3 regions of the Pseudoflavonifractor sp. genome follow, and region 2 is predicted to be linked to each of the others. Evidence: riboswitches for the same ligand, from Rfam matches in the RefSeq annotation. Region 2 holds a riboswitch; each other region holds the start of a gene.

Region 1 (7,478 bases), on a different contig from region 2:
TGACCCTCACCGGCCCCTTCTACGAGGACGCCCTGCTGGACGAGCTGTCGGTGGACGGTTACGACAACTATGTGCTCCAGATGTCCATTCTCATCTCCGCCCCGAAAAACAGGCCTTAACGCAGAAAAACGCCCCGCCTCTTCTTCAGAGGCGGGGCGTTTTCTATGCTTCGGTATTACGGATATCCGGTCTTGAGGTCAGGTGGAAGCCTCAGGCCTGCTCCCGCTCCTTGCGGATCAGAACCACAGTCACACCGCCGAAGAACACGGCCAGGCACAGGAACACGCCGCTCATAACACGCAGAACCACGGTGTTGCTGGTGGTACCGGTCTGGGGCAGGTTGCCGGTGGGCACGCCGCCCTCGCCGATGTCCACTTCCTCGCCGCCCTCGTCAGGCAGGTCGGGCAGGTCGGTGGTGGGGGTGTCGCCCTCGCCGATGTCCACGTCCTCGCCGCCCTCGTCGGGCAGGTCGGGCAGGTCGGTGGTGGGGGTGTCGCCCTCGTCAATGTCGGTCTCGTCGGCCGTGTAGTACACGTTGACCACCTTGTTGCTGTTGAGCACGCCGGTCAGGGGGTCGCCGCCGGTGCTGTCGTAGGTGTAGCCGTCGATGGCGATGGCGTCGTACTCACTCACGTCGTACCGGCTGCCCTCAATCCGGCTGGGGGCGGTGTAGCTGTCGGCAATCTTCTCGCCGGTGGCCTTGTCCAGATAGTTCACCGTCACGGTGTAGTAGTCGTAGGTGACCACGGGGGTGGTGGTGCGGGTCAGCTCGGGGGTCTCCACGCCGTTGACGGGGTCGTCGCCCAGCTTCAGCTCGGCGTCGCCCTTGTTGGTGTCAAAGGTGCCGTAGGGGTAGCTGCCGTCCACCTGCTTGAGCTGCTCCTGGAAGGTCAGGGTGTGGACGGTGTAGGGCATGCCGGTGATGGTCCAGGTGATGGTGCGGGTGTCCTCGTCATAGACGGCGGTGCCGGCGGAGGTCCGGATGCTGCCGTCCACCAGGTCAAAGTCGTCGCCGACCACGTCGGTCAGGGTGTAGGTGGTGTAGGCCGCGCCGATGGCGTTGTTCACCGCGGCGCTGAAGCTCTCGGTGTCGGTGGAGGTAAAGACCATGTTCTCGGTGCACACCTGAGCCATGACGTCCCGGGCGGCCTCGGCGGCCTCGCCGGTGACGGACTGGAGCACGCCGTAAATCTGCACGCCGCTGTTCTGGATGGCCTGGGCGGCGGCGGTGATGGCGGGCAGGATGGTGCTGACGCTTTCCACCTTTCCGCCGTCGGCGTCGGTGTTGGGCTGGCCGTCGGAGAGGAAGATGACGGTGGTGTTGCGGCCGGTGTTGCTGTCCACCAGGGCCTTGGCGTTGTTCAGGCCCAGGATGTAGTTGGTGTTCTCATAGTAGGTGTTGATGTTCTCCACAAAGGCGGTCACGTCGTCCATGCTGCTGAGGAAGCCGCCGCTGGAGCTGGTGCTGGTGGCGCCGAAGGTGGTGAAGGCCACCTTGCAGTCGTAGCCGTCGGTGGTGAGCAGGGCCTCGCTGACGTCCATGAGCTTGGACTGCATGTCGTACAGCCGGGCGTTCAGGTCGTAGCCGCTGCCGGACTGGGTGATGGAGTTGGAGGTGTCGATGAGGAACACGAAGTCCATCTGGGCCTCGTCGGTGTAGTAGGCCTGGAGGAGGACGTCGGCCACGGTGTCGCTGGCCCAGCGGGCCTCCTTGGTGATCTGGGTGCCGCCATCATAGCTGGTGGTGTCGTTGCTCCGGCCCACCTTGGAGGAGGTCCAGCCCTGGGGCTCCACCGCCTCAATGACGGTCTCGTCCAGCTGGAACTTGCCGTCCAGGATGGCCAGCATGCGGCCCTCCCAGCCCTGGAGCACGCCGCTGTCGCCGCTGAAGATGCTGCTGTGCTCCACAATGGCGCCGTCGGACACGGTGACGGAGGTGACGCCGGTGCAGCCGGTGAAGGCGTTCCAGCCCACCAGGGACAGGCCGGTCAGGTCAAAGTCGCCGGTGAGGGAGGCGCAGTTCATGAAGGCCTCCTGCTCGATGCGGTCCAGGCTGGCGGGGATGTTGATGGTCTCCAGGCCGGCGCCCTTGAAGGCCATGTTGCCGATGGAGGTCACGCCCTCGGGCAGGGTGACGGTCTTGAGGGCGGTGTCCTGATAGAAGGCGTAGGGGCCGATGGCGGTCATGCCCGTCAGGGTCACGTCGGTCAGGGCGGTGCACTCACGGAAGATGTTCTTCTCCATGCACTCGCCGCTGACGGTGGCCTTGGTCAGGGCCTTGTTCTGGTAGAAGAAGGCACCCTCGGCGTAGAGCTCCGCGCCGTCGGCCACGCTGAAGGTGACCTCGGTGAGGGTGGGGCACTGGATGAAGGCCTGGTTGCCCACGGCGGTCAGGTCGGTGGCCACCAGGGTGTCGATGTTGGCCTTGCGGAAGGCGGTGTTGCCCACGGCGGCGCCGTCCAGGACGATGTCCACGTCGGCGGCGGCGTCAAAGGCGCCGTAGAACGCACTCGCTCCGATGGTCTTGACGTTGGACAGGTCGATGGAGACCAGGCCGGTGCAGCTGGAGAAGGCGCTGTCGCCGATGGAGGTCAGGCTCTCGGGCAGCACCACTTCCGTCAGCGTGCGCCAGCTGCTGAAGGTGACGCCGGCAATGCCGGTGAAGCCGTCGCCCAGCACCACCTTGGTCACGTTGTCCTGGATATTGGAGGCGTATACGCTGCTGTAGGTGCCCCGGCTGCCCTCGCTGTCCTGCATGACGAAGTAGCCCTCAAACACGGCCTCGGCCCCCTCGGGCATGTCGCCGGACACCGCGATGGTCAGGGTCTTGTTCTCCGCATCCAGTACGCCGGTGTAGGGGTAGTTGGCCTCAGCCAGCTCCAGGTAGTCGCTGTAATGGCCGTTGGTCTGGGTCACAAGGGCGGTATACGCGTCGTAGGCTTCCTGGTTGGCGGTGCGGGCGGTCTCTTCGGCGGACTTCGCCGTATCCCAGGCGGCCTCCAGGCCGGCCACCTCGGCGGCCTTGGCGGCATAGCCCTCGTCCGTCTCCTCCATGGCGTCCAGCTCCGCCTTGGCGGCGTCATAGGCGGCCTTGGCGGCCTCCGTCGCTTTCTTGGCGGTGTCCAGGGCGTCGTAGGCGGCGTCCCACTGGTCATAGGCGGCCTGTTCCGCTTCCATACTGGCCTCGTAGGCCTCGTAGGCTTCCTGGGCCTCGCCGGTGGTGTCCCACCACCACTTGCCGCTGCCGCTGTCGCCCTCCAGCGCCACAGCGCCGGTGCCCAGCATTCCTGTCACCATACACAGGGTGAGGAAGAGGGCTGTGAGCTTCTTACATCTTCTTGCCAGCATCTTTCATTTCTCCTTTCCTGCTCCTTTGCGGAGCTGGGCATGAAATCTGCGGCGGCCGGACTGGCGTGGCGGGTGGCGTCCGCTTTAGCCCCTGGCTTTGCGTCCCGGCCTTTCGGCCGGTTTGCCTTTTTCATCAGAGCCTTTTGTCCGACTGGGTCGGACAAAAAACAGGCATGCCTGTTTTCGCTTTTTACTGTACCATATATTGGTTACATTTCGGTCACATTTCCAAATTTCATTTTTTCTTCTGTATCTATTTTTTCGTAAAAATTCCCCGCCTCCGGTAAATGCCGGAGGCGGGGAACATTGCCTTTATACCTTGTGTCTTATAAACGGGACTTTTCTCTTAGTCCTCCCGCTCCTTGCGGAACAGAACCACAGTCACGCCGCCGAAGAACACAGCCAGGCACAGGAACACGCCGCTCATAGCACGCAGAACCACGGTGTTGCTGGTGGTACCGGTCTGAGGCAGGTTGCCGGTGGGCGTCTCGCCGTCGCCGATGTCCACTTCCTCGCCGGGGTCGGTCGGATCGGTCGGGTCAGTGGGATCGGTGGGGTCGGTAGGATCAGTGGGATCAGTCGGGATGTCAGGGTCACCGCCGCCGGGGGTCTGGCCATCATCGATGTCGGTCTCCTCGGCCACGTAGTACACGTTGATGACCTTGTTGCTGTTGAGAATGCCGCTCAGCGCGTCGCCGCTGGTGCTGTCGTAGGTGTAGCCGTCGATGGCAATGGCGTCGTACTCGCTCACATCGTAGCGGCTGCCCTCAATCCGGCTGGGGCTGACGTAGCTGGTGGCAATCTTCTCACCGCTGTCCTTGTCCAGATAGTTCACAGTCACGGTGTAGTAATCGTAGCTGGAGCCGCCGCCGCTCACAGTATAAGACACCGTGGGCTTGGCAAAGCGCTCGGGGAAGCCCTGAACACCGTTGGAGTCAATGGGGTACAGCGTGGCGCTGTTGTTGGTGTACAGGCCGCCATAACCCTTGCTGCCGTCGGCATCATACTGGCCGTAGGTACCGGGGGCGGTCTTGGGCTCGGCCAGCTTTACGGAGTAGGTCAGCTCCACGGGGGCGTCCTTGGTGACGGGCACGTTGATGTCCCACACGAAACACTCGTCGCTCTTGCCGTCCTGACCATTTTCATAGTAGGTGACCACAAAGTCGTAGTCGTCGCCGGTGCCGCCAAAGCCGTAGGAGGTAGCGCTGATGGCAGTCTTCGCAAGTTCCTTACCGTTCACGGTCAGGGTCAGCTCGTTGATATCATTGATGAAATCAAAGTCGTAGTCGTCACCGTAGCCGATGACGTCCACCACCTTGGACCCGCCGGCCACCAGCTGGACGAGTTTGTCCTTCACCGCGCTGAAGATAGCGGCGGCATCCAGGTCCTCGCTATTGTAGCGCGTCACAATGCCGTTATCCGCCAGCCAGGCCTTGAAGCTCTCGATGTACTGGCCAAAATTGGTCTCATCGTGATAGCCATAGGTCACAAAGATGACCTGGTTCTTCTGAGCTGCCTCCACGATGGAGGTTGCCGCGTAATAGGTGGCGGCCTCATAGGTGGTGTGGTAATCGCCGTTCATCATCACGTCATAGGGGGCGATGTCGTCGGTGGTGTAGTTACCACTCTCCTTGTCCGCATAGGACAGGCCGTAGGCGCCGATGTCCTTGCCGTTCTGACCCAGGCTCCACACGTCGGAGAACACAGGGCCGGGCTTTCCGTCGGCGTAGCGCAGCTCGGAGAAGTCGCTGTTGGAGTTCCACCAGAAACCGTCGTCAGTAGCGCCAGCACTGGGATAGTAGGCCTGGGACATGGCCTGGCCGTCCTCATACCACATGCGGGCAGCACCGTCGGAGAGAATAATCAGGTACTTGTCTGCAGCGGACACGGTGGTGTCTCCATCCAGCATGGCCTGGGCGGCCTCCACGCCGGCCTGCAGGTTGCTGCCGGAGCGGCCCTCCTTGCCGTCATAGCTCTGATCCGTGAGCACAGCCTTGAGAGCAGTCACGTTGGCATCATCAGAGAGGGGCAGAAGCTCCTCGCTGGTATACAGTACGGGCACATACCCGCCGAAGATAACCACGCCGACCTTGACATTCAGGTTTTCATAGGCGCTCAGGGTGTCCAGCAGTTCGGCAGCCGCGGCAGCCAGGGCATCCTCGTCGGTGCTGGTGGAGCCATCCAGAACAAAGGCCACATCCAGATTGCCCTTGGTGCCCGCCGCAGGCAGGGCCAGGGTCACCTGGGACTCGTAATTGGCGTCCAGGTTAGCAGCGGTCTTGGACTTGGAGATCTCCCAGTCGGGGGCCTCGGGGTCGCCGGGCTCCACGGGAGCCAGGCCATGGGCCGCCTTCAGAGCCAGGGTTCCGGTGACAGCCGTGCCGTAGCCGGTGAACTCGTAGGCATACAGGGGAGCGCTGTGGGCGGACCAGCGGTGGTCCGCGCCGTCCTGATACCAGCCGTCAATGTCGTCGGTACAGTCGGGGTCGCCGTCCAGGGCCCAGTCGGCGCCCACTGCGCCGAAGGTGATGGTGCCGGCATCGCGGTTGTAGATATCATCACCAGCAGCATCCGCATGGTTGTTGTACAGCAGCACGGTGTCGGGAATCGTTACGCTTCCGGCATTGCAGATACCGCCGCCGGTCTGGGCCGCATGGTTGTTCATAATCTGAGTATCGTCGGGCAGAATCAGCACGCCGGCAGCGCCGTTGAAAATACCGCCGCCATTGGTGGTGCGCTCGTCGTTGTTGTTGATGCGGAGAGTGACGCCGTTTTCAAAGGTAAACTTGCCGTAATTCTCCAATCCATTGTGCTGATTATTGAGAATGTAAATTTCCGCACCACTCTTTACCAGAGAGACGCCGCTTGCGCTGCTTGCGCGTATACCGGCACCGCCGCCCTTGGCGGCATTCCCGTTGGCATTAATGACGGAAGTACCGTCTACTGTCATATTTCCGGAATACGTAAGGCCGAAAAGTCCGTTGTCATTGCAGTTAACCGTAGAGTTCTGAATTGTTACATTACCGGCGGACAGGCCGTGGCCCGCATTGTTCTGATAGGTAATGGTGGAGTTGACCGCGGTAAAGCTGCCGCCGTTGGAGGCGTTGGAGGTGCAGTTCTGCACCGTGAAGGTGGAATCCTCCACACGGATGCTGGGGCTGTTCACGTAGCCCCGGTTGGTGCCGTCAATCAGGAAGGTGCTGTTGCCGGTCACATTGATGCTGGACTGAGCAGTCTTATCCAGCTGGATGCCCTGGCCGGCGGTTCCCTGCGTACCTACACCAAGAATCTGGAAGGTGGATCCATTGGTTACATTGAGCACAGCGCCCGCATTCATGTAAATGGCATTTCTGGTGTTGGTAGTCCGGCTGTCAAACACGAAGGTCAGACTGGCTCCATTGGTGACATTGAGCGTACCGCTCAGGGACAGCATCAGCCAGGGGGAAGTGCCGTCGGAAATCCACTCCACTTCCACGCCGTCAAAGGTCAGAACCCGGGTGGGATCGCCCAGTCCAAAGCACATCCAGCCCTCGCCATTGCTGGTGAGCTGCTTGTCAATGCGGATCTTGTAACCTCCGGTAAAGGTCAGGGTCTTGTTGAAGCCGGTGTCCAGCTTGCAGTTGGCCAGCAGTTCAATGGTGGCGCCCTCTTCCGCCGCCGCCACGGCCGCGTCCAGGGTGGCATAGGTGGTATCCCCAATCTGAGCCACCGCCTGGGCCTGGTCGGCAACCGTCACTGTCACAGAGAGATTGCCGGCATAGGTGTAGCCCTCACCCAGGGCCGCGGTAAAGGTATACGCACCGGCAATCCAGCCATTATAGCCTCCCTCAGCGGTACAGGACCAGGTGACAGGGACATCCTCAGTCACAGGCTCGGAGGTGAGCTCCACTGTGTTGCTGAGCGTCTCAACCTCAACGGGAGCCTCGGTCTCGACAGGCGCCTCGGTCTCGGCGGGTGCCTCAGTCTCGACGGGCGCCTCGGTCTCGACAGGCGCCTCGGTCTCGGCGGGTGCCTCAGTCTCGACGGGCGCCTCGGTCTCAACGGGCGCCTCGGTCTCGGTGGGCTCCTCAGTCTCGGTAGACTCCTCAACCACCGTCCCGGTCAGCGTAGTGGGCAGCTTCGCCAGAACA
Region 2 (7,478 bases):
CCTCCTCGGTTTGGGCCAGCCTGACCCGTGAGGCCCTGAAGGACCCGGAGCTGCTCCAGCGAGGAGACCCCCAGGGAGATTTGCCCCTGCGAGAGGCCCTGTGCGACTTTCTCCAGTCCTGCCGGGGCGTGCGGTGCCGCAGCGAACAGGTTGTGGTGGGCGCGGGCATGGAATACCTGCTCAGCGTGCTCTTCCAGCTCTTTGACCCGGCTGTCGCCGTGGCCCTGGAGGACCCGGGGTATAACGCTGCCTACCGCACCCTGGAGAATCTGGGCCGCTCCGCCGTCCCCGTTCCGGTGGACAGGCAGGGCATGGTGCCCGATGCACTGGCGGAGTCCGGAGCAGGGGTGGCCTACGTGACCCCTTCCCACCAGTTCCCCACCGGCGCAGCCATGCCCGCCGGACGGCGGACCGAGCTGCTCCGCTGGGCCTACGCCGCCCCCCATCGCTATCTCATTGAGGACGACTACGACAGCGAATTCCGCTACGCCTCCCGGCCCATCCCCGCCATGCAGGGCATGGATACCGGCGGCCGGGTGGTGTACACCGGCACCTTCAGCCGCACTCTGGCCCCCTCCATCCGCGCCGCCTACCTCATCCTGCCCGAGGCACTGCTGGACGTGTACAAGGCCCGTTTTGCCCACGGCGCGTCCACAGTGTCCCGGTTTGAGCAGCAGGTGCTCTGCCGCTTCCTGTCCTCCGGGCAGTACGGGCGGCATCTGCGCCGGGCAGGCAGCCTGTACCGTGCCCGGTGCGCCGCCCTCACCGCCGCACTGAAGGAGGCCTTCCCCCAGGGCAGGGTGTCGGGTGCGGGCGCGGGGCTCCACCTGCTACTCACCCTGCCGGGCCGGGATGAGAACGACCTGGCCGCCCGGGCGGCGGCGGCGGGCTACCGGGTGCGCACCTTGGGGGAGTACTGCCGGGGCACCTCCCCCCTGCCCGGCTCCCTGGTGCTGGGCTTTGCCGGACTGGACGTGGCCGACGCTCCAAAGGCTGCGGCTGAACTGGCCCGTGCCTTCGGCGGCATGTGACATTTCCGCTCGACTGCGCATAGGATACTGCGGAGGCGGGCGGAGCCTGCCGGATGAGAGGAGGTCGGGTCGATGGAAGAGACGGACAGAGCGAAGCTGGAGCGGCAGCGCTCAGACGCCGACGGGGCGGTGGTCTTTCTGCTGGTGCTGCTCTGTTCCCTGCTGTTCTCCCTCAGCGCCTCCCTCACCCAGCGGTGCCAGCTCCGCCTGGCCCTGGCGGGCAGGACGGAGGAGGCGGCGGCTGTGCCGTCGGTGCTGCCGGTGCGGCGGTGGGCCAGTGTGCTGGCCGTGGGTTCTCTGGGCTTTTTCCTGTGTCTGGCCATTCAGGCATGGCGGGACCTGACCCCGGAGACCAGCTGCGCCGGGCGGCAGTCGGCCGGGCGCAACCTGTGGGCCTCCATTCTGGTGCTGGCCGCCGCGGTGGTACGGCTGGACGACCTGGATTCCTCCGCCGCTCCGTCCGCCTCCCACACCCTTGCAGGCTGACCGGCCCTGTCAGGAGGAACATTCAATGGCATATTCAGACCTGGAGCTGCTGGCCCGCATTGTGAAATGCGAGGCGGGCGGCGAAGGACTCAACGGCATGCGGGCGGTGGCCTCGGTGGTGATGAACCGGGTCAACATTACATACGGCGAGTACGGGCGGCTGCACACCGTCCGGGAGGTGGTCTTTCAGCCCCGGCAGTTCGTCTGCGCCATGGAGACCGTGGGCGGCGAGTACAACGCCCAGAACCTCTACAACATGTCCCTGGAGCAGGTCCACTGGGACGTGGCGGAGTGGGCCATGGCCGGCAACCGCCTGACCAACCTGGGCTTTGCCCTGTGGTTTTTCAACCCGTACAGCCCCGAGTGCCGTCCCTTCTTCCCCTCCCAGGTGGGAGAATTTGCGATCCGCATTGGCGACCACTGCTTCTACAACCCCACCGACGCCTACGCGGACACCTAAATCTGGAGGTCTATCCTATGGCACAGTATTATCCCGGCGCCGCCGGAGGCGGGGCCATGAACAATACCGACAACAGCGGCTCTCTTGTGGTGCCGCCGGAGGAGAATTTCGACACCCCCGCCATGCAGGGCTCGCTCCAGCAGTTCCTGGCAGACAATCTGGGTGAGTATGTGGTGGTGGAATTTCTCATCGGCACCAACGCCATCACCCGGAAGCAGGGTGTGCTCTACGCCGTGGGCCGCAGTGTACTCACCCTGTATGAGGAGACCAGCCAGACCTTTGTGGTCTGTGACATGTTCTCGGTGAAATTTGTCACCTTCTACCTTCCCGGCCAGCGGCCCTACCGTGTGCCGGCCACCAGCTTCGCGCCCGGCAGCATGTACACCCCCAGCCCGACTCCCATGCCCGGTACACAGGTCCCCGGAATGCCTGCCATGCCTGGTATGGGCTGGACCGCCCAGGCCGACCCCACCATCATGACCAACAGTGGGACTGCCATGGGCAGCGCCGCCTGTCCCGGCGGTTTCTGCGGCGGGTATGGCGTACCCATGTCAGGCTGAGGCGATTTCTCTCGCCCTTTAGCACAAAAATGCCGCACACCTCTCGGTGCGCGGCATTTTTTCTGCTGTGTTTTCTGTAGATATACGGTCTCTGCTTATCCGCGGGCCTTCTTCAGCCACAGGACAGCAGCAGCGCCGGCGGTGGTCACAGACAGGGCCAGCAGCAGCATGCCGATGGTGCTCATGGTGCTGTCCGCCATGGTGCCGGTCTGGGGCAGGTTGCCGGTGGGCGTCTCGCCGTCGTCAATGTCCACCTCGCCGCCCTCGTCAGGCAGGTCAGTGGTGGGAGTGTCGCCGTCATCAATGTCGGTCTCGCCGGGGTCCTCAGGCAGGTCGGTAGTGGGGGTGTCGCCGTCGTCGATGTCGGTCTCCTCAGCCACATAGTACACGTTGATGACTTTGTTGCTGTTGAGAATGCCGCTCAGAGCATCGCCGCTGGTGCTGTCGTAGGTGTAGCCGTCGATGGCGATGGCGTCGTACTCGCTCACATCGTACCGGCTGCCCTCAATCCGGCTGGGGCTGACATAGCTGGAGGCAATCTTCTCACCGGTGTCCTTGTCATAGTAGTTGACGGTGACGGTGTAGTAGTCATAGCTGGGGCCGGGGATGTACTGTCTCGTATTGGTGACGTTCACTGTCTCGGCAGTCTCGTCCACCACAATTTCCAGATCCGCGCTCAGGCCGTCATAGCCGGAGGGGGCGGAAACCTCGGTGAGGTAGTAGGTGCCAAAGAGCAGGTTCACATTGAAGGAGCCGCCCTCAAACACCTTGGCGGCGGTCTCGTCCGCCTGCCAGGACACAACGCCCTCGGTTTCAGTGTAGTACAGCTTATTCTCTCCGTCCAGCTTGTACAGCTTGAACTGAGCGCCGTCCAGCGCGTTTCCGCTCTCGTCCACCTTGTTGACGGTCACGTCGCTGTCGATCTGCTCCAGCTCCAGAGCCATGTAGAAAGACATCTCATAGTTCATATAGCCGTTGCCGATACCAGGTCCGTCCCAGGCCATCTTACAGAGGAAGCTGTTTTCATCCTCCGAAAGAGCGCCGCTCAGATAGCTGTTTGCCTGATTATAGAGTGCCGTGTCTGTTGTGTAATCACCGATGCCGCGGTTTCGAGTGAAACTTGTATTTTTGTTAGGATCGAGCTGCTCTACCTCCTCGCCAAAAGCGAAAGACCAGTAGTCCTGATAAAAGACATTGTAACTCCGGGCCGCAAGCTCGGGTTCAGGCCACTTGAGCTGGATGTCATAGGTACCGTCTCCATTGTCCTTCTGATAGACATAGGGGACCAACTCAGGATGTGCCGTCTTGAGAGAAGCAAGTTTTTCCTCAGTTACAGTAAAAATTCCATTTACGCCGGCAGTCGCCATCTGGTCAGGGGTAATCCCCTGGTCATCTACATATCTGGTCAATGCGTCATCGCCGGTATATCCCTTCTGCTCCAGATAATCGTAGATGTTAAAGAGCATATCTACTGTTACCTTGGCACTGCCCGATACACCAAACAGTCCACTATACATTGCTCTTGGAGAGAGACAGATTGCCGAAACAAACTGCTCAGGAATTAACTGTCCATCATAGCCAAGCACGTTGCTCTGAGTATAATCATGAGCATTTGCAGTGGCAAGAACAAAACTATCTTCCTTATACTGGTAGGTATGGCCCGACTCGTTCACAATTTTGATCTCAAAAATATTTGAATCACCGGGCAGAACGGGATAGCTGGAATACCCATAATCCGCCGCATAGGAGTTTAGGGTATCTAACATCATGTCGCTCAGGTCAAATACCACATTGCCAACTGCGCTGTCCTTAATCGTAATGACCAGTTCAAAGACTCCGTCCGCTTCATTAAATGATCCCTGATACTCAACCCCGGCGGAAGTGTCCTGGTAGTTAACTGTGCAGGTCTCCTCGGGGATTTCGGGGACCGCAGGCTCCTCGCCGCCCTCCTCCAGCGCGGCCAGCGCCTCTTCGGCGGCGGTCAGGACGGCATAGTTGGACACGTCGGCCTTCAGGCTTTCATCCAGCTCATCATAGGCAGTGCGGGCGACGGCAATGGTCTCAGCGTCCTCAAGCGTCACAGCCTCGGGCTCGGGCAGAGCGGCGATCAGGGCCTCCACGGTCTCCACCGCGCAGGGCTGACCTGCTACCTCCTCAACATAGCCGCAAGTAGCAGTATCATGGACATGGCCGCAGGGCTTACCCTCCTCGGCAGGCTGGTATGCGCAGTCCTCCGCATGGTCAACGACACCATCACCGTCGGTATCAGTGCACTCCATGTCGCAGGGGACTCCTTCTTTTGCTTCCACATAGCCGCAGGCGCCGTCATGGACATGGCCGCATTCGTGGCCCTCCACCGCCGCTACATAGCCGCAGGCGTCGCTGTGTACATGGTTTCCCTCCACCGCCATGGCAGCGGTGCCCATGGTGCCGAAGCAGAGGCTCAGAGCCATCAGAATTGCAACGGCGCGTTTCGTCTTCTTTGCCAGCATCTTTCATTCTCCTTTCAATGATGGGGCAAGATGAAATCTGCGGCAACCGGACGGGCATGGCGGCCTGTGCCGCTTTAGCCTCCTGGCTTTGCGTCCCGGCCTTTCGGCCGGTTTGCCCTTTCGTCACCGGCTTGAGCTCCCCTCCGTCACCAATTCCCTTTTTGTCCCTTGCAGGGACAAAAAAACACGGTACCGTGTTTTGCTCTTCCGATTGTGAGACTACTATACCATACGTCGGTTACATTTCGGTTACATATTGAAATTTCATTTCTTTTTTTCACACCAATATTTTTCGTTCTGACAGCGTGCCCTCCATCCTCTGTACTTGACATACATATATCATATATGTATAATTTTTACATATTCTTCGCTGCCAAGCGACATATCTCCCAAAAGCCCCTGCATATCAGAGATTAAGATACAAAGGAGCGATGGTGCATGAAACGAACCTTCTGCGCGTCCCTGCTGGCTCTGGCAGTCCTTCTCACCCTGATTCCTGCCGCCTCCGCCGCCAGCCTTGGCAACTTTGAGAAAGTAAATTCCTATACCTCCGGGCAGTTTACCGACGTGGCGGCAGGCGTATGGTATGAGGAGAGCGTCCGCACCACCTACGAGCTGGACCTGTTCAAGGGCAGCTCCGCCACCACTTTCAGTCCCGCGGGAAACATCAGCATTGCGGAGACCCTGGCTCTGGCCTGCCGCCTCCACAGCATCTACCATAACGGCACGGCCCTGTCTGGCCAGAGTTCCCCCTGGTACCAGGTCTATGTGGACTACGCCCTCTCCAACGGCATCATTCAGGCCGGACAGTACAGCCGGTACGACGCCATTGCCACCCGTGCTCAGTTCGCCTCCATCCTGGCCGCCTCCCTGGACAGCTCGGCTCTGAGCGCCATCAATTCCATCGCCTCCGGCGCCATCCCCGATGTTCCCGCTTCCGCCAGCTACGCCGACAGCGTCTACCTCCTTTATAATGCCGGTATCCTCACCGGCCGGGACGCCCAGGGCAGCTTCTCCCCCCAGGCCACCATCCAGCGCTGTGAGGCCGCCGCCATCGTGGCCCGCATGGCGGTGCCCAGCCTGCGCCAGACCTTTACCCTCAAGCCCTCCTCCGGCAGAGTGCTGGTGGCCCAGCCTCTGGAGCAGGATCCCCTGAACCAGGCCGTCACGGCGGACAGCGTGGTTATCCAGGACCTAGTGGAGTTCTGCAACGGCGGCCTGACCTATGACGACATCGGTCAGAGCGGTGTGTACAACGTGCGCAGCTTTGAGGGCACCGAGGCGGATAAGGCCATTGTGGACGCCTATGTGGACGCGCTCTGCAGCGGCGGGTACAATCTGACCCTGGTGGAGGAGTATGACAAGACCATGTCCTCCACCTTCTTCAGCTACGGCCTGAACTACACCGGTACCGGGAATGTCAGCTCCAAGACCACCGTGACCTACACGGAGACCGAAGCCACCATCAACATCTACGGCGTCATCAAGCGTGGCGACATGGACGTCCACGTGTGGATTCCCCAGCAGATGGAGCAGGTGGACCTGGGGCTGCGGTACGGCCAGGAGGCCGTCTCCGTCTCTGTGGCGGGCCCCTCCGCCATGGCCGGGCTCTACCGGAACGCCGACGGCAGCTTTGAGACCTCGGACGGCCGTCTGAAAACCACCCTGGGCCAGGCCTCCGTCCTGCGGGACGGTGCGGCATACAGCGCTGCCGCCTCCTTCCAGACCAACGAGGAGCTGAGCCGGGACGAGCTGTGGGTGGACAGCTTCTACCGCAACGAGTCCTTCTTCTTCTGCTCGCCCATGGACGCCCTGATGACCGGCGACGTGTACACCCGGAAGGACCTGACCCAGGAGGCCTCCTGGGTCAATAACAAGGTCTTTGCCTCCCTCAGCGAGTTTGGCGGCTACCGCTGGAACCTGTTCTTCGGCGCCGGGCACGACGGCGACTTCATCACCCCCCTGCTGGGCGAGCGCAACGAGTACAAGGACCTGACCGTCCGTGTCATGTACTGGAACAAGGACGTGGAGGCTGTCTACTATATCTACGCCGAGTTTGACAGCAGCCCCTACACTCTGGAGGCTCTGGTGGCGGTGGAGCTGGGCGCCACCGCCGAGACGGCGGACGGCGTCTACACCCTCTCCCCCGGCGGCACGGTAAATATTACCTGCCCTACCGAGTTCGGCACCAACTACCAGCTCTTCTCCTGGGAGGCGGTGGAGGGGGCCGGGAACGTGACCCTGACCGGTGCCAATTCCCAGACCTGCACCATCCGGGCCGGCCAGTCCGGCACCGCCCTGGTGCGGGTGACCTATACCTACGGCGTGGACGAGCCGGACGTGCTCACCGGAATCCCGAGAAATGTGGAAAAGCAGCGAACCTACACCTACCGTATCGAAATTCAGTAACTCCCGGACACCGCCTTCAGACACAAAAACACCCGCTGCC
Region 3 (7,478 bases), on a different contig from region 2:
CCCCGGAGGGCACTGCGGTGCGGGCCGGGGGGCGGACCGCCATCCGGCTGGATGACAGCACATGGCCGGTGAGCCACAGCCTCCGGCCCGAGACGGCGGAGCTTATCCACGCTGCGGCGTTCAATCCGGAGATACTCCGGACCGTTGCCAGAGAGCTGGAGCGGGACGAGGCGCTGGAACGGCTGACGGAGGAACGCTATGTCAACTTCTGGCGGCAGTATCAGCTCAGACTGAAGCCTCTGGACTGCGCCGCGCTCAAGCAGTACTGCGGCCAGCTGGGCCAGCATCTCAGCGAGCGGGAGCGGAGCAGGCTGGAGGAGGAGGTCCGTGCCCGCCTGACTACGCCGGGCACGCTGGAGGGCGCTCTGCGGCAGGATGAAGCCCTGCTCAGGGCCACCGGTCCGGAGGAGCTGGACCAAGGGCTTGCGGCCTATGAGACGGTCTTTCGCGTCCTGGGCCGGGGACTGGACAAGGTATTCTCAGCCGAGCTGCTCAACCGTATCCTGACCTCGGGACAGCCCACACTGGAACAGCTTGTTGGAGACGCGCAGCGGCTGGACCGCTGCCGCAGCGCCGGTGAGGACGGCGTTTTGGACAAGGCGGCGGTGCGGGAGCGCCGGGAAGTGCTGCGCCGTGAGACGGAGGCGGCCAACCGCCGCCGCCAGGAGGAGTTCGAGCGGGCCATTCCGGCCGGATGGGACTGGAACCGGCTGCGGACGCTGGTGGAGCAGCTGAAGCCCTGCCAGGAGAGTGTCCGGTACAGCTGTCTGAGCAAGCTCGCTCAGCTGGCGGCAGACCATCTGGAGCGCTCCGGACTGTCTGAGAGCAGTGTGCGGGAGTTTTACGCCCAGGCATCCGGCCTCGTGGGACGAGGCGCCGAGCTTGCGCCGCTGGAGAAGTGGTATCAGAGCTGGCAGCAGCAGCTGGAGGAGCGGCGGAAGATGCTGGACAGCATGACCAGCTACCGGGCCTATCTGGAGATGGAGAAGCAGGACGAGGAATGCCTGTACCGCCTTCTGGACTATTTTGAAGACAACGGCTATCGTGACGCAGGCGTGGCCGAGCTGCTCCAGGCGGCGGAGCTGAAGTGGGGCGAGGCCTGGCCCCGCCTGCTGGACCGGCTGACGGAGCTGTTCAAGGTTCTGCGGGGGAAACAGCGGCTGGGCGTGTGGCTGGAGACCGGGAAGAACTGGGCGGCGCTGTACTCCGAGCTGCTGGCCTGCCGGATGATCGAGCAGAAGGTGGGCGAGATCAAGCTGCATCTCTGGTATCAGGATGCCGGAGAGGCAAGAAGTGTGAGGCTGACCAAGGTGCTGGAGACAGTGGAGATGCTCCAGCCGGTGGTGCTGGACGGCAAGCGGGACACGGACGGCTGGTACGACCGGGAGGTACTTCGGGCCCTGCTGGACTCCGGTATGATACACCCGGAGGATGAGGAAATCCTGCGGGATGTACTGGACACCAGAGACCTCGACCTGTTGGGCAGGGATACAGGCCGCAGAAACGGAAAACACGTCAAAAAGCAGAGAAAGCTGCGCCCCGCTTTTGTAGCCCTTATGCTCTCCGCGGCCGCACTTCTCTTGGTGATTGGTATGGCACTCGGCCTGCTTATATCTTCGGCAACAGCGCAGCCCCAGCCCTCCGAAACGCCGGGCACGGAGCAGAGCGGCGAACCCGCTCCCCGGCCCAGCCACTCGGAGGACGTGGAATCCACCCCGGCACCCTCGGAGAGTGAGAAGCAGGTGGTGCCCTCTCAGCAGGTGAGTGCCAGTCCCTCTCCCAGCCAGAGCGGGGGAATGGTAACGCCCAGACAGCCTGAGCCCTCTGACTCCATACGGGAGGACAGCGGGACAGACACTGTAAAGCCGCGGCAATCCTCTTCAGCGGACGACACGGAATAAAAAGAAGACACCAGAGACTGCGGATACGGGCAGTCTCTGGTGTCTTTTCATTTTGAAGCGGGAAGGTTCAGCGCTCTTTGAGCAGCTTGTTCAGCTCTTCCATAAAGGTGCTGATGTCCTTGAACTGACGGTATACGGATGCGAAGCGGACATAGGATACCTCGTCCACGTCCTTGAGCTTTTCCATCACCAGCTCACCGATGCGGGCAGAGGGGATTTCGCGGTCCATCTCATTCTGGAGGGTGAGCTCGATTTCGTCAGCGATGCGGCTGAGGGTATCAAAGGGGACGGTCCGTTTCTCACAGGCGCGGATCATACTGTTGAGCAGCTTACTCTTGTCAAAGGTCTGGCGGCTGCCGTCCTTCTTTATTACCACCATGGGCAGGCTCTCCATGGTCTCATAGGTAGTGAAGCGCTTGTGGCACACCAGGCATTCCCGGCGGCGGCGGATGCTGGCGCCCTCGTCTGAGGGGCGGGAGTCCACAACCTTGCTCTCGGGGTTGGAACAGAAGGGGCATCTCATGGCCGACTCCTCCTATCTGAAATATGTCGTGGGGCTCGTCTCAATAAGTATAACACGGGCTGGACAAATGTGGTATTACTTCTTTGGAAAAAATTTTGTCCAGAGTGAAGTTTTTGAGTATAGGGCCCGGTGTACAGGGGGAATAATAGGTCCAGTGAAAGCGAGGTGAGCTTTATGCAGAACGAAAAGCAGAACAAAACCAACATGGGTCCTCAGGATAAGACCAATGGTCAGAATCCTCAGAACAAGAAGAAGGACCAGGCTCAGAACAAGAGCAACCGTCCCGAGCAGTACTAAGCCGCAGCCGGAGCCGTCCGGAGGCGAGGCACAGGCCTCACTTCCGGACGGCTTTTTGCCGGAGAAAAGCGGGGAAAAAGGCATAAAAACAGCCCAAAAGAGCCTGATAGATTCCAGTGCAAAAAAAATAAAAAAATTTCAAAATTCTTCTTGACAAATCTCGAGGTTCTGGTATAATAAATCCTGCGCTTGCGAGTGAGCGAAACGAAATAGCGGGATTGTGTAAGGGTAGCACGACAGACTCTGACTCTGTTTGTGAGGGTTCGAATCCTTCTCCCGCTGCCAAAAGAAGTCTGGAATCAAACGATTCCAGATTTCTTTTTTTTCAAAAACAATCAGAGGCCGGTATCCTTTCTCTGTGGAAGGATACCGGCCTCTGATTATATGATACATATCATGCTAGAGAATGTTTTTCAGCGAGAGCTGCTCTGCCTCATAGAGAAGTCTGATTTGGGTGATAAGGCGGGCATTTGCAGCGGAGTACTCACCGCTCTCCTCGCAGGTGATAAATTCCCCTACCTCCTGAAATCCGCTGTTGATATCATCGGTATCCGCATGCCGGAGGAGCACATGAAGGTACAGCGTGTGGGATTCCCAGTCCCGGAAGGCTTCTTCCGTGAGCCGGGCAGCCTCATCCCAGTTGCCGGCCTCGGCCCAGGCCTCCGCCTGGGTGAGCTGGTCGGCGAGGGAAGCGGTGAGACGGTCCAGATAACCGGCATTGTACAGCGTGGCGGCGAAAAGGGCGGCCAGAATACCACATGCAATCCAAAGCCGTTTCATTTGGCAGTCACATCCTTTGCCGCCAGATAGATTTGATTCTGCCCGTCCACAGTGAGCAGAAATACATCTCCGGCGGAGGTTATCTTGTGGGCAGCCAGCTGCCGATCCAACCAGGTGCGGTTAAGCCCTCTGGCACGGAGATTGTGGTCCAGAATCCGTCCGTCATTGATGATGACCAGCGGCAGCCCTGGCTCCGCTGTCTGTATGCCCATTTGACTGGCTGTTACAGGCAGCTCACCGGCCCGGGGCAGAACGGAAATTTGCCCGTTTGTCTCCAGAATGGCGTATTTAACCGTATTGATGTCGGAGACACCCTTCATTCGCAGTTCTTCCATCAATTCATCCACAGTGAAGCGGTTCTTTTTCATTTCCTTTTGCAGAATTTTTCCGTCCTCCACAATGATGCTGGGCCTTCCACAGATGATGGCCCGAAAACGCACACTGCGCATGGTGAGCACTGAGATGATCATAGTAATACACAGCAGCGTCAGAATAGGGATAATACCGGAGAGAAGAGGGATACCGAAGTCCTGCATGGGTACAGCGGCCAGGTCTGCGATGATAAGGGCCAGCACCAGCTCTGATGGCTCCAGTTCACCCACCTGCCGTTTGCCCATCAGCCGCACTCCGGCGATAATCAGCAGATAGAGAATGATGGTGCGCAGAAAGGCAATGACCATGAGAAAACCTCCCAAAGACAGCTCGATTAAAGTCAGTATCACCGCCCGGCGGCATAATATGCAGGGAAAAGAAACGGTAACGAAAAATAAGAAAATAAAAGAAAAAATTTCCAAAACTTTTTTTAAAATGTGACCAAAATGTAACTCTTGTATGGTATAGTGGGTTCACAGACGGAAGAGAAAAGTAAGGTACCGTGTTTTTTGTTCCTGAAAGGGACGAAAAGGTACTGAAAATGAAGGAATTCTTCCGGTAACGAAAGGGCAAACCGGCCGAAAGACCGGGACGCAAAGTCAGGAGGCTAAAGCGGCGCGCCCTGTCCGCCATGCCCGTCCGACTGCCGCATTTTCAACCTCAAGGATTGAAAGGGGAATTGAAACATGTTGGCAAAGAAGTGTAAGAAATTGGTGGCGATGCTGCTGACGCTGAGCCTGGTGCTGGGATTGCTGGGCACTGCCGCTCTGGCAAACGGCACAGAGTCCTCCGGCGGAAACCCGGGTCCGGTGACGGAGCAAGGGGTCACGGTGGACAAGACCGCCACACCGCTGGATGAAAACGACAAGACGACCGTCTCCCTGTCTGTGGGCGCGACAGAGGAGAAGGAAAATGTGGCAGTCATGTTCCTGCTGGATAAATCCACCAGCCAGGGCATGCGGGACGAGGCTGCCGCCATGCTGGACGAACTGAAGACCAAAACCAATACCAACATTCTCTATAATGTGGTGATCTTCTCCGGCACGGCGACGGCAACCGGATGGAAGGACATTCAGAATGACGCAGACTTGGAGGACACCAAGGCCAACTTTGTCAACGCTGCAACCACCAGCGGCACCAATATGACCGCCGGTATCCAGAAAGCCCAGTCTGAGCTGACTACCCTTCCTGCGGAGTATGACACCACGTATCTGGTCACCCTCAGCGACGGTATCACCTATGTCTGGGACGAGGACGGTCAGACCTACTGTGTGGCGGTTGCCGGACTCAATGCCAAGGGGGACGCAGTAGAGGGCAGCATCCAGACCGGACCGGACACCTGGACGATGCTTCACCCTGTGGACCTGTATCCTCATACAGATAACAGCGCCCGCACGACGGTGGAAAGCCTCTACGGGAGCTTTAGCGCTTTTCTGACGGATGTGGCGTCCAGAATGGAGGCCACCAGACAGGACGGATATGTAAAGGCATATGGTGCGGACGGATCCTACGATAAGACCTCCTATGTCACTACCTACATCTATCAGGGTTGGGAGGAACAACAGGCTGTGGCTGAGGATACCTACGCCTGTGGTCCGGAGTTTGCCCTGTACTATGCCGCCACTGGTTATACCACGCTGGCCGCTCAGTTTGACAAGAGCTTTGCCTATGCCGTGCCCGAACTGGACGGCAACGGCGCGGACAATACCTCCAACTGGGAGAACTACCCCTGGGGCCAAGAGCTGATGAACTACTGCCAGTCCCAGAGCACCAATTCCGGTGAGGGCAGCATCTCTAATGCCAATGCGAAAGAGATTTTTTCCGGGATTAAGGACGCGATTCTGTATACCATCCAGAGCGGCTCTGTGACCGATATCATTGGGGACGATTTTGACCTGAGCGGTCTGGACACTGTTAAGCTGACCGTGGGCGGCACTGAGCTGACCGGAACGGCAGATGCGGAGAATGAGAACCTGATCAACTTCGGCACAGCCGATAAGCAGGGCGTCTATCCCTACACTGTGGAGTACAAGCCTGCCACTGATACGGAGAAGGAACAGCTGGTGTGGACCATCAACGTCCCCGTGGAGAGTGCCGCGGGCGTGAAGCTCTCCTACGGCCTGACGCTGGTCAATAAGGCCGAGGAGCCGGGCGACTATACTGTGCCCACCAATGAGAGCGCTGTTCTGAACTACACCTCTACGGAAGGCGGCAGCGGCACCGTGGCTTTCCCTGTGCCCCAGCTGACCTATACCATAGAGGATGAGGGTGGAAATCCTGATCCCGATCCTCCCGCTCCTGACTGGGAGGTCTCCAAGTCCAAGACGGCCACCAACCTGAACTCCAGTTATGAATCCCAGATTACCCTGTCCCTGCCTGCGGCAGGCTACGCTCCCAAGATGGATGTGGTATTTGTTGCGGATGGTACATCATTCGGTCGGTGGAATACATATAAGAATAATATAAAAAGCGTTTTGGAACAGTTGAAGCAAAAGGAAAATCTTGATATTTGTGTGGGACTGGTCACTTTTGGAAATACAGCAAGCGACACAGTTCCGCTGAAAACATTGGAGGAATTTAACCTCCCCGGTTTCATCTTTGCTAGTTCTGGAACCAATATTCAGGCCGGTGTACGGGCTGGCAGAGAGATGCTGGCTTCCGGGCGTGATGACGCAGAGAAGTATCTCATTCTGCTGACAGACGGCGGTGCCTTCTACTGGCTGGATGAAGATGGCGCTTCTGTGACGAAGCCGTATAAAAGTGGACGGTTCTTCGACAGCACTGCCCAGGAAGACTCCCATATGTATAATAATAATCTGACTGGGATGTACAGCATAGCGTCTGGAAGCTTTGCTGCTTTCCGGGAGCAGTACGGAACGCAGGTGGAGGCCTTTAACAAGTCCGCTACTGTATGCACAAAGGGCACAAAAGAGGACGGAATGGGCGACGCATACATTTACAGCACCTCGGACTGGAGCAACAAGGAGGTCTATCCCTTCACCAACATGGAGCAGGGCACCTATAATGCCTCTCAGGAGATGGTGGAGGCTGCGGCGGATGGTGTGCATTTAATTACAGTCGGTGCCTATGACTATTATCCGGATCAAGCAGCGGTACACACGGTTTCCAATCTCTTCCTGGATTGGACGGGTGAGGTTGGCGATCTGTATAAGGTCAATACGGGAGACGCTGATGACTCCATGGAAAAAGCGTTTGCCGGAGTTCAGGACAGCCTGATCCAGCTGGTGGATGCCGGGTCCAAGGTAGTGGACGTTATTGGCTACGGCGACGACTACAATTTCGACTTTGTCAACAGCATCGACAAGCTGACCCTCACCGAGGGCGGAGTTGCTCTGGATAAGGTCAAGATTGACGACACCACCTACGGCTTCGGCCCGATTGAGGAGAACGGAACCACCACCTATCGCTATGTCCTGCACTACTATGCTGACGGGGCCACCGACGAACAGACCAGCGGCAACGGACAGGTGGAGGACGAGTACATCGTGTGGGAGATCAACGTGCCTGTGACCAAGGATGCCACTGTCCAGCTCACCTACTCCGTAAAGCTGACCAACCCCAAGACTGCTGCTGGTACCTACGGC

Evidence for each region. Region 2 has a riboswitch for cyclic di-GMP ahead of ACOX7T_RS07435 (SpaA isopeptide-forming pilin-related protein). Riboswitches for the same ligand answer to the same signal wherever they lie in the genome.
Region 1: linked by a shared signal. The riboswitch ahead of ACOX7T_RS04535 (leucine-rich repeat protein) and the one ahead of ACOX7T_RS07435 (SpaA isopeptide-forming pilin-related protein) in region 2 are both predicted to bind cyclic di-GMP.
Region 3: linked by a shared signal. The riboswitch ahead of ACOX7T_RS08345 (VWA domain-containing protein) and the one ahead of ACOX7T_RS07435 (SpaA isopeptide-forming pilin-related protein) in region 2 are both predicted to bind cyclic di-GMP.

What each region holds. Positions count from the first base shown of each region.
Region 1 is NZ_JBMNPX010000003.1:111,432-118,909, reverse strand. It holds gene ACOX7T_RS04540 (MerR family transcriptional regulator) at 1-119, shown strand, start outside; gene ACOX7T_RS04535 (leucine-rich repeat protein) at 211-3,348, opposite strand; cyclic di-GMP riboswitch class I at 3,396-3,484, opposite strand; gene ACOX7T_RS04530 (VWA domain-containing protein) at 3,695-7,478, opposite strand, start outside.
Region 2 is NZ_JBMNPX010000006.1:28,667-36,144, forward strand. It holds gene ACOX7T_RS07415 (PLP-dependent aminotransferase family protein) at 1-1,031, shown strand, start outside; gene ACOX7T_RS07420 (hypothetical protein) at 1,104-1,517, shown strand; gene ACOX7T_RS07425 (cell wall hydrolase) at 1,543-1,977, shown strand; gene ACOX7T_RS07430 (hypothetical protein) at 1,995-2,537, shown strand; gene ACOX7T_RS07435 (SpaA isopeptide-forming pilin-related protein) at 2,633-5,029, opposite strand; cyclic di-GMP riboswitch class I at 5,068-5,156, opposite strand; gene ACOX7T_RS07440 (S-layer homology domain-containing protein) at 5,468-7,438, shown strand.
Region 3 is NZ_JBMNPX010000007.1:85,939-93,416, reverse strand. It holds gene ACOX7T_RS08375 (hypothetical protein) at 1-1,901, shown strand, start outside; gene nrdR (transcriptional regulator NrdR) at 1,969-2,424, opposite strand; gene ACOX7T_RS08365 (hypothetical protein) at 2,599-2,721, shown strand; tRNA gene ACOX7T_RS08360 (tRNA-Gln) at 2,933-3,006, shown strand; gene ACOX7T_RS08355 (DUF4363 family protein) at 3,121-3,501, opposite strand; gene ACOX7T_RS08350 (DUF421 domain-containing protein) at 3,498-4,181, opposite strand; cyclic di-GMP riboswitch class I at 4,432-4,524, shown strand; gene ACOX7T_RS08345 (VWA domain-containing protein) at 4,560-7,478, shown strand, end outside.